Regions from separate parts of the Pseudoalteromonas sp. SG44-5 genome, predicted to be linked through region 3. Evidence: predicted binding sites of a transcription regulator. Region 3 holds the regulator's gene; each other region holds the start of a gene.

Region 1 (3,771 bases), on a different contig from region 3:
TAAGGCAGGCGGTTAGCTGCTTTAATTGGGCCGTCGCGCTTAATGCCAATATCGGTTGGTGAAACCAATACTACGCCGTTAATGTACATCCATTGGCTATTTTGCAGTTCATGGGCAAGGCCCGATACACGTGTTGTACCGTAGCTTTCGCCAATTAAAAACTTAGGAGAGCGCCAGCGCTCGTTTCTGTTTACAAAGGTATTAAGCCACTCAGCGAGGTACTTAATATCGGCTTTTACGCCAAAAAACTGCTCTTTTTGTTCAGCTTTAGAGAGTAATTTACCGTCTTTATCTTCAACTACCCGAGAGTAGCCGGTGTTTACCGGATTTACATATACAATATCGGCAATGTCGAGCACTGAGTAAGGGTTGTCTTTAACCCCATATGGTTGAATAGGGTAGCCTTCATCATCAATTTTTAATACGCGAGGGCCAGTATAAGCAAGGTGCATCCAAACCGATGCCGAGCCAGGGCCGCCATTAAACGAAATAAGCAAAGGGCGCTTTGCTCTGTCATCTACCTTATCGCGGGTGTAGTAAGTATATTGCAAGGTTGCTATAGCATCGCCTTTGTCATCCCAAACAGGTTGCGTACCGGTTGCAACCGTATATGAAAAGCGCTGATTATTAATTTTTGCTTTGTGCTCAGTAACCACTTTGCTGTCGATATCAATACGACGCTGGTTATTATCGGCAAAGGAGGCACTACTAAGTGTTAAGGCAATGGCGGCAATAGGTAAAAAAATACTTTGGCTAAACTTCATGAATGACCCTTTTTTATTGTTAATGTTCTATTAAAAGAAATATTCAGTAAAAAAACAAAAGTATTGAGACTAGTTGCCGATAATAGTGGTTGAGTAAATAGAATGTGTAAAAACTTAGCTTTTAACGCTTTGTATCGCTCTTTATTTCGATCGTAATGAAAGTAATGTATATTCGCATCTATTTATAAATAGCAGCTTAAATAAGTGAGATTTACTTTAAAAAAATAGTGGCAAACCGACAGGGTGTGTAATTTGCTTTTTAATAAATTTAAAATCTCATTAAAGGCTTTAAATTTATGATGAACATATGGTTATAAAACAAGTAATCAAATTAGAAGTAAAGAGAAGCCCTATGCAAAGACTGTTGATAGTTGAAGATAGTAAAGTAGTACAACAAGTCCTTCGCCATATATCTGCACAGTATCTTGATGTTGCCATTGATTTTGCTTGGTCTTTATCTGAGTGTAAGGAGTTTGTAAGTAAGCACAGCTATACACTAGCCTTAGTTGATTTAACGCTCCCCGACGCACCAAATGGTGAGGTGGCCAAATATACCTTATTAAAAGGTATTCCTACTGTGGTGCTTACTTCTAAGATGGATGAGTACAAGCGCCTGCAAATGTTAGAATTAGGCGTAATTGATTATGTGATAAAAGATAACCGTGACTCATATAATTACGCTATAAAATTAGTTGCACAGCTGTTGCGTAACCAAGGCTGTAAAGCATTAATAGCCGACGACTCGGTTTTAAGTCGTACTTTAATGAAGCAAATGCTAGAAAAACAATTATTTGCAGTCAGTGAGGCGCACGATGGACGCCAAGCATTAGATATGCTCAAAAACGATGCTGAAATTAAATTACTCATGACAGACTATGCAATGCCAACAATGGATGGTTTTGAATTAGTTAAAGCGGTGAGAAACTTTAGAGGCCGTGATGACTTAGCAATTATTGGGTTATCAGGCGCGAGTAAGCATGGTTTATCGGCGCGATTTATTAAATATGGTGCTAATGATTTTTTAACTAAACCTTTTATGAATGAAGAGTTTCATTGTCGTGTATTGCAAACCATGGAGCAGTTATCGTTAATTGCAGACATTAAAGAAAGTGCTTTTCGAGATCATCTTACCGGGCTTTATAATCGTCGTTACTTTTATCAGTATGCTGAAAAACTACTCAAAAATAAAAATCAGAAAAATAGCTTAGTGTTACTCGATATAGATTTTTTTAAAGCAATAAACGATGAATTTGGGCATGACGGCGGCGATCAGGCACTTAAACAAGTGAGTAATTTAATCCGTACTTCATTTTCTAACAGTACAGTGGCACGTATTGGCGGTGAAGAGTTTGCAATTATATTAACGCAAGTAGAAGTTGAACAAGCCGAGAAGTGTTTAAATTTATTTATACAAAAGTTCGCAAGTTACGACTTTACTATCAGTGATAAAACCTTATCAATAACAGCAAGTATAGGCCTAGCCGAATTTCAAAATACCAATTTAACCGCTGCTATGCGTGTTGCCGATAGAGCTTTGTATCAAGCTAAGGATCAAGGGCGCAATTGTGTGGTTTTAAATAGTACTTTGCAGCTAGCAGAGGTTACAGCTATACGTTGAGTTAAATACACACGCACCAATCAAGTATTATATATAAAAAAACGCACCTAATTGGTGCGTTTTTTTGTTTTAAATATAAAATATTTTTATAAGTTATTGTTTTTTATTGCCATATAAAAATGGCATAAAGCTTGGATTGTATTAACTAAGAAAAACAATAACGTGTCCTAAGGGGACTAAAATGAAAATGATTAGTGCAATCATCAAGCCATTTAAATTAGATGAAGTGCGTACAGCACTCGCTGATTTAGGCATAGAAGGGATGACAGTTGTTGATGTAAAAGGCTTTGGTCGACAACGTGGTCATACCGAATTGTATCGTGGGGCTGAATACCAAGTTGATTTTATTCCTAAAATTAAACTCGAAATTGCCACTCGTACTGAAAACTGCCAACGCGTAGTTGACTCAATTACGCAAGTTGCAGGCACCGGAAAAATAGGTGACGGTAAGATTTTTGTGTACGACCTAGATCAAATTGTTCGTATTCGTACGGGCGAACTTGATGAAGATGCACTTTAAGGGGGATTTATGGAAAGTACACTGATAGAACTAAAGTTTTCGCTCGACACCTTTTATTTTTTAATTTGTGGCATATTAGTAATGTGGATGGCCGCAGGGTTTGCCATGCTAGAAGCGGGTTTAGTACGCTCAAAAAACACCACAGAAATATTAACTAAAAATATCGCCTTGTATTCAATTGCATGCACCATGTTTTTACTCGTTGGTTACAATATTATGTATGTAGGGAATACCGAGGGAGGCATCATTCCTTCATTTGGTGGCTTAATTGGTACACAAGCCGCTGATGCTGATCACTCTCTAGAATCTGATTTTTTCTTTCAAGTTGTTTTTGTTGCCACGGCTATGTCTATTGTCTCGGGTGCGGTGGCTGAGCGCATGAAGTTGTGGGCATTTTTGGTGTTTACCTTGGTGTTAACTGGGCTTATATATCCTATTGAGGGTTACTGGACTTGGGGCTCTGGATTTTTATCGGCAATGGGTTTTGTTGACTTCGCGGGCTCAGCAATAGTGCATGCAACCGGCGCATCAGCGGCATTAGCTGGCGTATTATTACTGGGTGCACGTAAAGGAAAATATGGTAAAAATGGCGAAATATACCCAATTCCGGGGTCAAACTTGCCTTTGGCAACGTTAGGTACGTTTATTTTATGGATGGGCTGGTTTGGTTTTAACGGCGGCTCGCAGCTACTTATATCAGATGCAGAAAACGCGACTGCTGTAGGAAAGATTTTATTAAACACCAATGCTGCTGCTGCAATGGGGGCTGTTTCAGCACTATTTGTTTGTAAAGCATTATGGGGTAAAGCCGATTTAACTATGGTATTAAATGGCGCGTTAGCTGGGCTGGTTGTGATTACCGCCGATCC
Region 2 (3,771 bases), on a different contig from region 3:
GATGCGTCAGACCAAGAGCTATTGTCAGAAGAGCATATAGATCAGGTTGATGTGTTTATTGCTGTAACCAACGATGATGAAGTAAATATAATGTCGGCCATGCTAGCAAAACGTATGGGCGCACAAAAAACCATGGTACTTATTCAACGCAGTGCATACGTTGACTTAGTACAAGGCGGCGATATTGATATTGCAATTTCACCACAAGAAGCCACTATTTCGGCATTACTTACTCATGTTCGCCGCGGCGATATTGTTAACGTATATTCACTACGCAAAGGTGCAGCTGAAGCTATTGAAGCTGTTGCCCATGGTGATGAAAATACATCTAAAGTAGTTGGCCGAACTGTAAGGGATATAAAACTCCCAGCAGGTACTACTATTGGTGCTGTAGTACGTAACGACGACGTGCTTATTGCCCACGACGATACCATTATTATGTCGGGCGACCATGTCATCATGTTCTTAATTGATAAAAAGCACATTAATATTGTAGAAAAACTATTTCAGGTGAGCGCCATATTTTTATAGCAGTACATTGTGGGTATTTTAAACACAAAAAAGCAGCTTAGTTAAGCTGCTTTTTTAATATAGGGTACTAAAGCTTTATTGTACTTTGGCAAACTCTTCTTTAGAAAGTTCGCCATTACCGTCAGTATCTAGCTGATCAAATATTTTTACTAACTGTGTATTTGCCGCAGCTTCTTGCTGAGAAATAACACCATCGCCGTTGGTATCAAAAGAGGCAAAATCCACTGCTGCATAGGCTGCTGCTGAAGACGCTAAAACTAAAATCGCAAGTGATGTATTTAATACTTTCATAATAATCTCCTAAAAATGAGAGGTCCTTCTCAGAAATCCCTGGCTGTGAAAAATAACCGAAAAAGTAATTAGTAGTTAGCAAACTCTGCTTTAGAAAGCTCACCGTTACCATCTGTATCTAACTCTGCAAATTGTGCGATTAAATCGGAATCTACCGACGCTTCACTTTGGCTAATTGCGCCATTACCATCTACATCAAGGGTATCAAAATCACTTGCTGCAAAAGCGGCTGATGACGATGCTAGAGCGATAAGTGCGAGTGCTTTATTTAACTGTTTCATAATTTAATCCTTTACTATGTTATTCAATGCTTTATCAAAAAATTAGATATACTAAGGTTTATACTTTCCTTGTTATTCTTTTTCATAAGCTCCCTTGCTTACTTAGGTTGTCTTTGGCAACACAGAATTTTATCAACCTTGCATTTTGCTTATGCTTTAGAAAATTCTTCTTTTGATAACTCACCGTTTTGGTCAGTATCAAGCTCTGAGAAAATACTCATTAACTCTGCATCAACAGCAGCTTCGCTTTGACTAATTGCGCCATTACCATCTACATCAAGGGTATCAAAATCACTTGCTGCAAAAGCGGCTGATGACGATGCTAGAGCGATAAGTGCTAACGTTTTATTTAATGTTTTCATAATCAATCTTCCTTCAAAGTTTATGTTAACTGCGATTAAGTGCTTCACTTTAAATCACGTTTAATGCAATACAGCTTAACTATTACAACTTCGATGCCAACATTTAAAACATCAATAACTTCAATTAGTTAAAGGTAACATGCACTTAAAGGTGATAATTAACTGTCTATTTTTGTTGCCTTTTTGCAACACACTTTAAGCCCAAACAATAAGTTCGAACAAATTCAATGCCTTACAAAAAGCAAAAAACGCCACAGATTATAAATACACACTGTAAGGAGACTGTTTAGCTGGGGTATTCAACTCGGTTACAGCTGAATAATTTTTGAAATGAAAATAACCAATAGCTTTTATTTTTATAAATAATTGTTTTTTATCGATTATTTTATTTTTATCAATGCAGGTATGCGTTATTTAAAATTAAATTTAATAAATCGCTATTTTGTTGCAAAATAGCGAAATGTACAGTTACTCGGTTTCTGATTGGAGTATTGAAGGGTCAATAAAGTGATCCCCCATAAAGCTTTTCATTTCTTCTTCGCTGGCTAATAGCTTTATTCCACAGTAAGCACCTTGAACGTGTTCTTTCACGCTACAAATTTCTCCCTGAAAGTCTTTAACTTGCTTATTACTGCTATCGAGGATGATTGAGCATTGCATCCCTTTAATGTTTTCGGCCTGGGCTTTGTCTTTAAGATCAAACTTTACGCCCGTTAGCGAAATATCTTTAATTACCCCGTCGAGTATCCTGTCATCACTAAGTTTTAGCTTGGCCGATAATAAGGTAGGTATACGAGTTTGCGAGCGTAAATCGAATAACTGCACTTGCTTTGGGTAATTAATAAAAAGTAAGCGTGCGGGATGAGATGCAACTGACATTATTTGCTGACGAAAAGCGATAACCTGCCCACCACTTCCCTCTATTAGTGCTCTTACTACCACCATTACCCCATCGTGCAGGTAGTCGCTTGCTGTAGGCAGGCGCTTTGAGCTCGGATAGTTTAAAATAATAAATCGATTTTCGAGCAAACCTATAAACTCTGTTTTTACACGCTTGCTGGCTGTTGGTGTTAAAATTTCAAGATCAACCATGGCACCAGACATTATTTGGTGTAACTTTTCTAGGTTAGTTGTTGGCATATCCTTTTCCCTAATACTCTTTATAAACTAACAATTAAATTATCCGCGCCAAAATGTAGGCGTAAACAGCACTAATAAAGTAAATATTTCTAAACGGCCAAATACCATAGCAATGGTAAGCAACCATTTAGCACCATCACTAATAGACCCATAGTGCGATGCAACATCTCCTAAGCCCGGGCCAAGGTTATTTAAACACGCTGCAGTAGCAGAAAATGCTGTAATGTTATCCATACCGGTTCCCATCAGCGCTAGCATAATAATTATAAACACCAATGCGTACGCTGAGAAAAACCCCCATACAGCTTCTACTACTTTGTCTGGCAACGCTTTGCTGCCTAACTTGATAGAATATATAGCCCGAGGATGCACTAGCCTATTAAGCTCTCGCACGCCTTGTAAGTATAGTAAGAATACGCGCACCACTTTCATACCGCCACCGGTAGAGCCCGCACAGCCACCTATAAAGCTCGAAAATATAAGCAGTATTGGTAAAAATAATGGCCAAGCCGAAAAGTTATCGGTGGCAAATCCTGCCGTACTGCTAATTGAAACAGCATGAAATAGCGCTTGGTCGAGTGTTTCATCGCCATTGGCATACACTTCATGAGACGAAAGCACGGTAAAGCAAATAACCACCAGCGCTAACTGAATACATAAAAACACTTTAAACTCAGGGTCGCGAATATAAACACTGATATTTCTACTTGCTACCGCAGCGTAATGCAGTGAAAAGTTAATGGCTGCAATAATTAAAAAGAACACACAAATAAAGTTAATTACTGGGCTATCAAAATGCCCCATAGAGGCATCATAAGTAGAAAACCCACCAATGGCGACCGTTGAGAACGCATGGCTTATTGCGTCAAACCAATCCATACCTGCAATCCAATATGCCAAGGTACACGCAAGCGTAATTGACACATATATATACCAAAGGTGCTTTGCGGTGTCGGCAATTCGCGGGGTCATTTTAGAGTCTTTTACTGGCCCTGGTATTTCGGCGCGATATAGCTGCATACCACCAACCCCTAGCATAGGTAAAATAGCAACCGCCAATACAATGATCCCCATACCGCCAAACCACTGTAGTTGTTGGCGATAAAATAATACCGATTTAGGCAAGTACTCTATACCGGTTAGTACCGTTGCTCCGGTGGTGGTTA
Region 3 (3,771 bases):
CAAGCTTAATTTGAGCGATGAGCAAATTGCTTATATTGGTGATGACGGCCCTGATATGCCTGTTATGGAGTTAGTTGGCTTTGCAGTCGCAGTAAACGACGCGCACCCACTAATTAAACGCTTAGCACATTACACTACGCAAATGCCGGGTGGTTTTGGTGCAGTAAGAGAGCTAACCGACTTACTTATGCTTGAAAACAATAAACCATTAACTAGCCAAGGCACCAGTTCATGAATATAGCGCGCATAGTCTTAAGCGTTTTATTCATCACCTGTATGGTTTGGCTTTGGTACCCTTATTTTACTCAGGTAAATACGGTTGCTAAAGCCGACTCAGAAGTAATAGCTAAACCCGATTACACCGCCATTGAGCTAAAACAAACAGCTTTTGACGAAAACGGTGAAATTAGCCATAAAGTAACTGCGGTTAAAACGGAGCTTTACGAGCAGCTAGGATTTACCTTATTCGAAAAACCTACTTTCATATTGTACGACGACAGACAAAAAACGTGGCGTATCAATGCTGATGAAGCAACACTTTACGATGAAAGACAATTAATTTTAGAGGGTAATGTAACTGCCCAAAACTTAATTGATGGCGCAATGATAGACAAAATTACCGCCGACAATATTCAAGTAGATATAATGCTACTCACTATGCGCAGCGAACAGCCCGTTATTATAACTGGACCGAATTTAAAGATCACCGGTAAAGGCCTTGAAGCCAATTTAACAACCGAGGTGATAAAACTAATTAACCATACGCGAACACTATATTATGACCAATAACCTTGCAAAAATACTTATTATTCCATCGCTTATACTTGTATTTAATAGTAATGCGGCAGAGCAAAGTACTTCCCCATTAGCTAATCAAATTTCTATTAGTGCTGACCGCCAAGAAGGCCAACTAAAAGAAAACGTTGGTATTTTTGAGAAAAACGTCGAGATAATTCACGGTAATCGTCGTATCACCGCCGATCGTTTAGAAGTACATAAGCGCGACGAACTTGGCGATAATAAACAACTATTAATTGCCACGGGCAGCCCTGCATATTTTGAAGAAAAGCAAGCAGATGGCACTGTCATGAGCGCCAGCGCTAACGAAGTACGTTACGATGTAGCGAAACGTTTTTTAACCCTGGTAGGAGATGCAAACATTTCTCAAGCTGGGCAAAAAATTACGGCTAAAAGCATCACCTATGATATAGAGCAACAGCTTATAAGTGCTGAAAAAGATGAAAACTCAACTGATCGGGTACACACTATTTTAGTGCCTGTAGACGTAAAAAAAGAACAAAAACTCAATAAAGGTCAGCCATGAGTACATTAAAAGCAGAGCTATTAGCAAAAAGCTATAAAGGCCGTGAAGTTGTTAAAAATGTAGGACTTGAAGTAAAAGCTGGCAGCATTGTTGGTTTACTTGGCCCAAATGGCGCAGGTAAAACCACTACCTTTTACATGATTGTAGGCTTAGTACCTAGCGACAAAGGTAAAATATTAATTGATGATAACGATATTACCTTACTTCCTATGCACAGCCGTGCTCGTTTAGGTATTGGTTATTTACCACAAGAATCTTCTATTTTTAGAAAGCTCACTGTGTATCAAAATTTAATGGCTATTTTAGAAACGCGTAAGCAACTAAATAAACAAGCCAGGGAAGAAACCCTAAATAGTTTATTGGACGAATTTAGCCTGCAACATATTCGCGACAGCTTAGGTATGGCGCTATCTGGTGGTGAACGTCGCCGCGTAGAAATAGCACGTGCTTTAGCTGCAGATCCTAAATTTATATTGCTTGATGAGCCCTTTGCTGGCGTGGATCCTATTTCAGTACTCGATATTAAAAAAATTATAGAACACCTTAAAAATCGTGGTATTGGCGTACTAATTACCGACCACAATGTAAGGGAAACCCTTGATGTTTGTGAAAAAGCCTACATTGTTTCTCATGGGGAGCTAATTGCATCTGGTACTCCTGAATTTGTATTAAACGATAAAACAGTACGTGATGTTTATTTAGGCGAGCAGTTCAAACTGTAATATTTATGTTATTACTATAAGCATCTGCTAAGATTAATCATATCAATTTATAAGGATTGTTAGAGATAAATGAGGCAATCATTACAGCTGCGCATGGGCCAGCAACTTACAATGACTCCGCAACTGCAACAGGCTATTCGCTTATTGCAGCTTAGTACCTTGGATCTCCAGCAAGAAATACAAGAAGCACTTGATAGCAACCCATTACTTGAAGTTGATGAACAAGATTACACGGAAGAATCAGCAGGTAAAAACGAGCAAAAAGCAGATGACATTACTGTTAGCGCCTCTGCTGACGACACCCCAAGCGAGTATGAGCAAGATAGCGGTGAAGCACTAAATAAAGACACCATAAGCGACGACATGGCCATGGATGTATCATGGGATGAATATATGAGCGCAGCGCCTGCCTCTTCATCAGGGCCAATGCCTGAAGATGAATCTATTTATCAAGGTGCATCAACCGAAACCCTGCATGAATACTTAATGTGGCAATTACAGCTCACCCCTTTTAGCCCTACCGACGAAGCTATTGCCATAGCTATCGTTGAAGCCGTAGATGACTCTGGTATTTTAACCCTCAGTTGCGAAGACCTTTTAGCAAGCTTTAACCAAGAAACTGACGACGAACACGAAGTAGAACTAGATGAAATAGAAGCAGTGCTAAAGCGCATTCAATTATTTGATCCTGTTGGTATTGCAGCTCGCAGCTTGCAAGAATGCTTATGCATTCAATTAAATCAATTTGATAAAGACACCCCTTATATTAACGAAACAAAAATGGTGTTAACTGATCATATCGATTTACTCGCTGCTCGCGACTATCGTACGTTAATGAAAAAAACTAAGCTCAAAGAAGAAGAGCTTAAAGAAATAATGACACTTATTCATACGCTTAATCCTAAGCCTGCGGATACTATTGTCAGAGAAGAGTCTGAATACGTTATACCTGACGTGTCTGTTAAAAAAATAAAAGGCCGCTGGGTGGTAGAGCTAAACCCTGATAGCATGCCAAAAATACGTGTTAACAGCCAATATGCGGCTATGTCTCGTACAGTAAAATCCAGCGGTGACAGCCAATTTATTCGCTCGCACTTACAAGAAGCTAAATGGTTTATTAAAAGCCTAGAAAGTAGAAACGAAACACTCCTGAAAGTAACTAATTGTATTGTTAAGCAGCAACAAGCGTTTTTTGAACATGGCCCAGAAGCCATGAAACCTATGGTATTAAACGATGTTGCCGAAATAGTTGAAATGCACGAGTCGACTATTTCACGGGTCACTACGCAAAAATATATGCACACTCCACGTGGCATTTTTGAGCTTAAGTACTTTTTTTCAAGCCATGTAAGCACCGAAAATGGTGGCGAATGTTCATCAACTGCCATACGTGCCCTGATTAAAAAGTTGATAGCTGCAGAAAACTTAGCCAAACCATTGAGTGATAGCAAGATTGCAGATATATTGGCTGAGCAAGGAATTAAAGTAGCTAGACGGACAATTGCAAAATATCGCGAATCTCTGGCTATTCCCCCGTCGAATCAACGTAAAAGCTTGATTTAAGACGTACAACAAAGAGGAAAATGCTGATGCAACTAAACTTAACTGGTCGTCATGTAGACATTACAGACTCATTAAGAGACTATGTAAATAATAAATTTGCAAAGCTGCAAAGACACTCAGATCACATAACTAATGTGCATGTTATTCTCGATGTAGAAAAAT
Region 4 (3,771 bases), on a different contig from region 3:
GCTTCGTGTTCAGTTGATTGCGATTGCGAACGGCTAAAATCTTTACGCATAGAAAGGGCTAAATCACGCACCATTTCGAGTGCGCCATATTCCCACGCAGGCATATCGTCCATTATTATACTTGGCGGCAAAACATCATTTGATAAATAACCGCCTGGCTTTTCGAGTAACGTACTTGCTACCGTTATTAATGTTGATGTTGTTGTATAACCAATAACAAATTGCTCATTACGTTGCTGCGCTTGCTGCTTTGCTTTTTCTACCACATTAAAACGAGCAGGCTCCGTACTCCAATAAACAGCTATTGCGTAAAAAATAATTAGTAATATAGCTAATGCTGCAACTATTTTCCCTTTATGTTGTGACATTGATCCTCCTAATGATGAGTATGTTGTTTTGATGCTTGTGATTGTTCTGCTTGTGATGCAAGCGATACCACCTGAGCATTGGTAAATACACGGTTGCCATCACTAAAATATAGTGTGAGTTTACGTTGTTGGCCTACTTTTAACGGTTCTTGTGGTTCAAAAATCATTAAATGATAGCCACCAGGCTTAAAATCGATTTGTTGATGGGCGTTAATTGTTAACGATTCAACTTTTTGCATTTTCATCATGCCATCTACGTGCGAGTGCTCATGAATTTCAACGCGACCTAAGCCATCAATAGTTGCTTTAGTCAACGTAGCCACAGTATCACTATGATTTATAATACTTAAATAACCTACACTTGAAGTTGTGGCAGGTAAAAACTCCCTTACTTGTGCATTACTAACCTTAATAATAGCAACATCCGCATCGTGATCATGCCCTGAATGTGCCATCGATGATGATGAAAAAAGACTTAAAACCGACACCAAAACAATTGAAATACACTGTTTAATCACCACTCTAATCCTTGTTAAAACATAATGCTAAGTATCAAATTTAACATAGTTCAGTTGCAATAGTCAGTTAATTTGGAGTTAAGATGCTACTTTTTTGTTATCAGCTACTAACCAGCAAAGTACCGCAATAAATAGTAACGGCCAAGCAATCATCAGCGATCCAAATAAAAATGCCAATACAGTTCCGACTAATGCAACTGCTGCTGCGCCAACTAATCCTATCGTTATTAGTACTGCAACAGCTACAAAAATAATAATAGCCGCTAAAACTCCTATTAGCTCAAGCCCAGTCCAACTTGTATCTGCAATCCAAAGCGGTAATTGCCAAGTATCAAAGTGCACCGCAGAGACAACATCAGTAAAAAATAGTAAATAAACAATTATACATACGGCTAACGCTTTCATTTAGCTCTCCTTAATTCAATCTAAATGTAAATTAGCTTAAATTATTTTTTCTTCTAGGCAGCAATGCGCAATAAAATAACCTAGTGCAATTGCAAACGGAAAACTCAAAAATAATAAAATAGTGACAAGTCGTGTTGACCACACAGGTAAATCTAATCGCTGCGCTAAACCACTGCACACACCAGATATTTTTTTATCAAGTGGATCTTTGTACCAACCACGTTTGCTGTTAAAACTATTCATAATTATCTCCTTAAGCACTCTGTTTTAAGTTAGTTTTTAAATCAGCTTTTAAGCGAGCTAATTCTGCATCTACTTGTTCGTTTTTCACCAAAGCGTCTATTTGTGCAGCTATAGTATTTTCTGAATCAGTAAGCTCGTACGCTTCTACCTGTGCTTCAATACCTTCTACGCGCTGCTCTACTTTCTCAAATCGAGAGAGTGCATGTGCAACTTTTTCACTTTGTAATTGGCTATTTATTTGCCCCCTTGCAGCCACTATATTGTGCCGCTGTACTAACTGTGTTTGCTTGGCTTTAGCCTCGGCTATTCTTTGTTGCAAACGCTGACAATCCGCTGTCATTTTAGTTATTGATTGCTGCAGCGTTTCTAGTTGCAGCTGCTTTGCTACAACTGTGTTACTAATGGTTTGTTTTTCAAGCAAAGCTGATTTTGCCAAATCATCTCGACCTCTCTCTATTGCTAGCTCAGCTTTATCCTGCCAATATACTAAATTGTTATTTTTATTTTCAATTTGACGTTTAAGTGTTTTTTCTTCGCACAACAAAGCCGCTGTCGTAATGCGACACTCAGTAAGTGCATCTTGCATCTCGCTGAGCATTAAATTAAGTAATTTTTCTGGATCTTCTGCCTTGTCTAATATCGACACTATATTTGCTTGAACAATATCGTTTACGCGATTAAATATTCCCATGAGATTCTCCTGTTAACTTTTTAAGTGATTACACAAATTAGATTCCAAGAGTTATGCCAAGTAATAATATAAACAGTAAAACACATTAAATTCAGAAACTTAAACTTATAATTTATAAATTAAAGTTACTTTTAACTGAATATGATTAAGTGTAATTAGCCAATAAACTAAACTTTTGACTATTTTTTAGGATCAAAAAAGCCATCCGAAGATGGCTGTATTTATTCATTTATTAAATTATTCACTTAGCTGATTATTCAGGTACAAAACTCAAAGCTTTATCCATTACCGATAAGTCGGCTTGTTTTCCATGGCCATTTTCAGACAGATGACGCCTAAATCCACGGGCACCAGGCTGCCCCTGAAAAATCCCCAGCATATGACGAGCAACATGCCAAAAGTTAGCCCCTAAGCGCATTTCGTCTTCAATATAACTATACATAGAGCGCACGACATCATGACGAGATTGCGTGTTAGCGATATCACCATAAATCTTTTCATCCACTTCATTGAGTATAAATGGGTTGCTATACGCTTCTCTACCAATCATCACACCATCAATATGCTGTAAATGCTCTAAACTTTGTTCAATTGTTTTAACACCACCATTAAGACTTAAATCGAGTTGTGGATAATCTTTTTTCAACTGATAAACACGTGGATAATCAAGCGGCGGTACCTCACGGTTTTCTTTAGGGCTTAACCCCTTTAACCAAGCTTTACGAGCATGAATAATAAAATCATCACACCCAACATTATGCGACGCTTCTATAAGTGCACACAAAAACTCATACGAGTCTTGCTCATCAATACCAATGCGCGTTTTAACCGTAACAGGTATATTTACTTCTGCTTTCATTGCCGCCACACAGTCAGCAACTAATTGCGGCTCACCCATTAAACAAGCACCGAAACGACCATTCTGCACGCGATCTGACGGGCAACCTACGTTTAAGTTAATTTCGTCATAACCACGCTCACCCGCAAGCTTTGCACATTGTGCAAGAGCCTGTGGATCAGAGCCACCCAGCTGCAATGCAACAGGCCCTTCGTGTTGATTAAAGTGTAGGTAGTCGCCTCGGCCAAACAAAATAGCACCCGTGGTGATCATTTCCGTGTACAACACTGTATGCTTAGTCATTTTACGATGAAAAGTACGACAATGACGATCAGTCCAATCCAACATGGGTGCTACAGAAAAGCGTCTATCGAGTGGTTTCATTGGTACACCGTGCTATATAAGTTTAAGTACATTTCGTTCAATTTAAATATCTCTTTTTTGCTTATTTACACACATTTAGATCTATTATTAATAAATAACTACACCGTAGGGAACAATCAAAAGGGGTGTTTTAGAATATAAAATCAGGCGTATCTGCGCTAAATTCAAACATTATTATATCAGAATAAGCAAAAAATATAGATACCATTTATATTGAAAACGTCAGCGTTCAAAGTTCAGCCACCCACATTTCACTTTCTTGCAGACGTAAAAAAGCCCGACTATTTCTAGTCGGGCTTTCTACAATTTGGAGCCTGGCAATGT

The links. Region 3 encodes sigma-54, which starts transcription at its own class of promoters, with help from an activator protein. Its sites were predicted from a motif close to GTTGGCACGNNNNTNGNNT; they were not measured.
Region 1: H5079_RS17715 (P-II family nitrogen regulator) is a predicted target of sigma-54. The motif match lies at 2,501-2,519, and genes of this name have one in related genera.
Region 2: H5079_RS15380 (EF-hand domain-containing protein) is a predicted target of sigma-54. The motif match lies at 1,548-1,566, and genes of this name have one in related genera.
Region 4: H5079_RS07730 (PspA/IM30 family protein) is a predicted target of sigma-54. The motif match lies at 2,268-2,286, and genes of this name have one in related genera.

What each region holds. Positions count from the first base shown of each region.
Region 1 covers NZ_JACJES010000038.1:8,832-12,602, reverse strand. The annotation lists gene H5079_RS17725 (S10 family peptidase) at 1-764, opposite strand, end outside; gene H5079_RS17720 (diguanylate cyclase) at 1,117-2,382, shown strand; gene H5079_RS17715 (P-II family nitrogen regulator) at 2,564-2,902, shown strand; gene H5079_RS17710 (ammonium transporter) at 2,912-3,771, shown strand, end outside.
Region 2 covers NZ_JACJES010000021.1:11,962-15,732, forward strand. The annotation lists gene trkA (Trk system potassium transporter TrkA) at 1-531, shown strand, start outside; gene H5079_RS15370 (EF-hand domain-containing protein) at 607-822, opposite strand; gene H5079_RS15375 (calmodulin) at 891-1,103, opposite strand; gene H5079_RS15380 (EF-hand domain-containing protein) at 1,253-1,465, opposite strand; gene H5079_RS15385 (flagellar brake protein) at 1,934-2,605, opposite strand; gene H5079_RS15390 (TrkH family potassium uptake protein) at 2,645-3,771, opposite strand, start outside.
Region 3 covers NZ_JACJES010000006.1:52,712-56,482, reverse strand. The annotation lists gene kdsC (3-deoxy-manno-octulosonate-8-phosphatase KdsC) at 1-235, shown strand, start outside; gene lptC (LPS export ABC transporter periplasmic protein LptC) at 232-789, shown strand; gene lptA (lipopolysaccharide transport periplasmic protein LptA) at 779-1,324, shown strand; gene lptB (LPS export ABC transporter ATP-binding protein) at 1,321-2,046, shown strand; gene H5079_RS08855 (RNA polymerase factor sigma-54) at 2,116-3,609, shown strand; gene hpf (ribosome hibernation promoting factor) at 3,636-3,771, shown strand, end outside.
Region 4 covers NZ_JACJES010000004.1:221,139-224,909, forward strand. The annotation lists gene H5079_RS07710 (DUF2333 family protein) at 1-368, opposite strand, end outside; gene H5079_RS07715 (copper chaperone PCu(A)C) at 377-886, opposite strand; gene H5079_RS07720 (hypothetical protein) at 965-1,291, opposite strand; gene H5079_RS07725 (PspC domain-containing protein) at 1,328-1,534, opposite strand; gene H5079_RS07730 (PspA/IM30 family protein) at 1,545-2,225, opposite strand; gene dusA (tRNA dihydrouridine(20/20a) synthase DusA) at 2,479-3,447, opposite strand.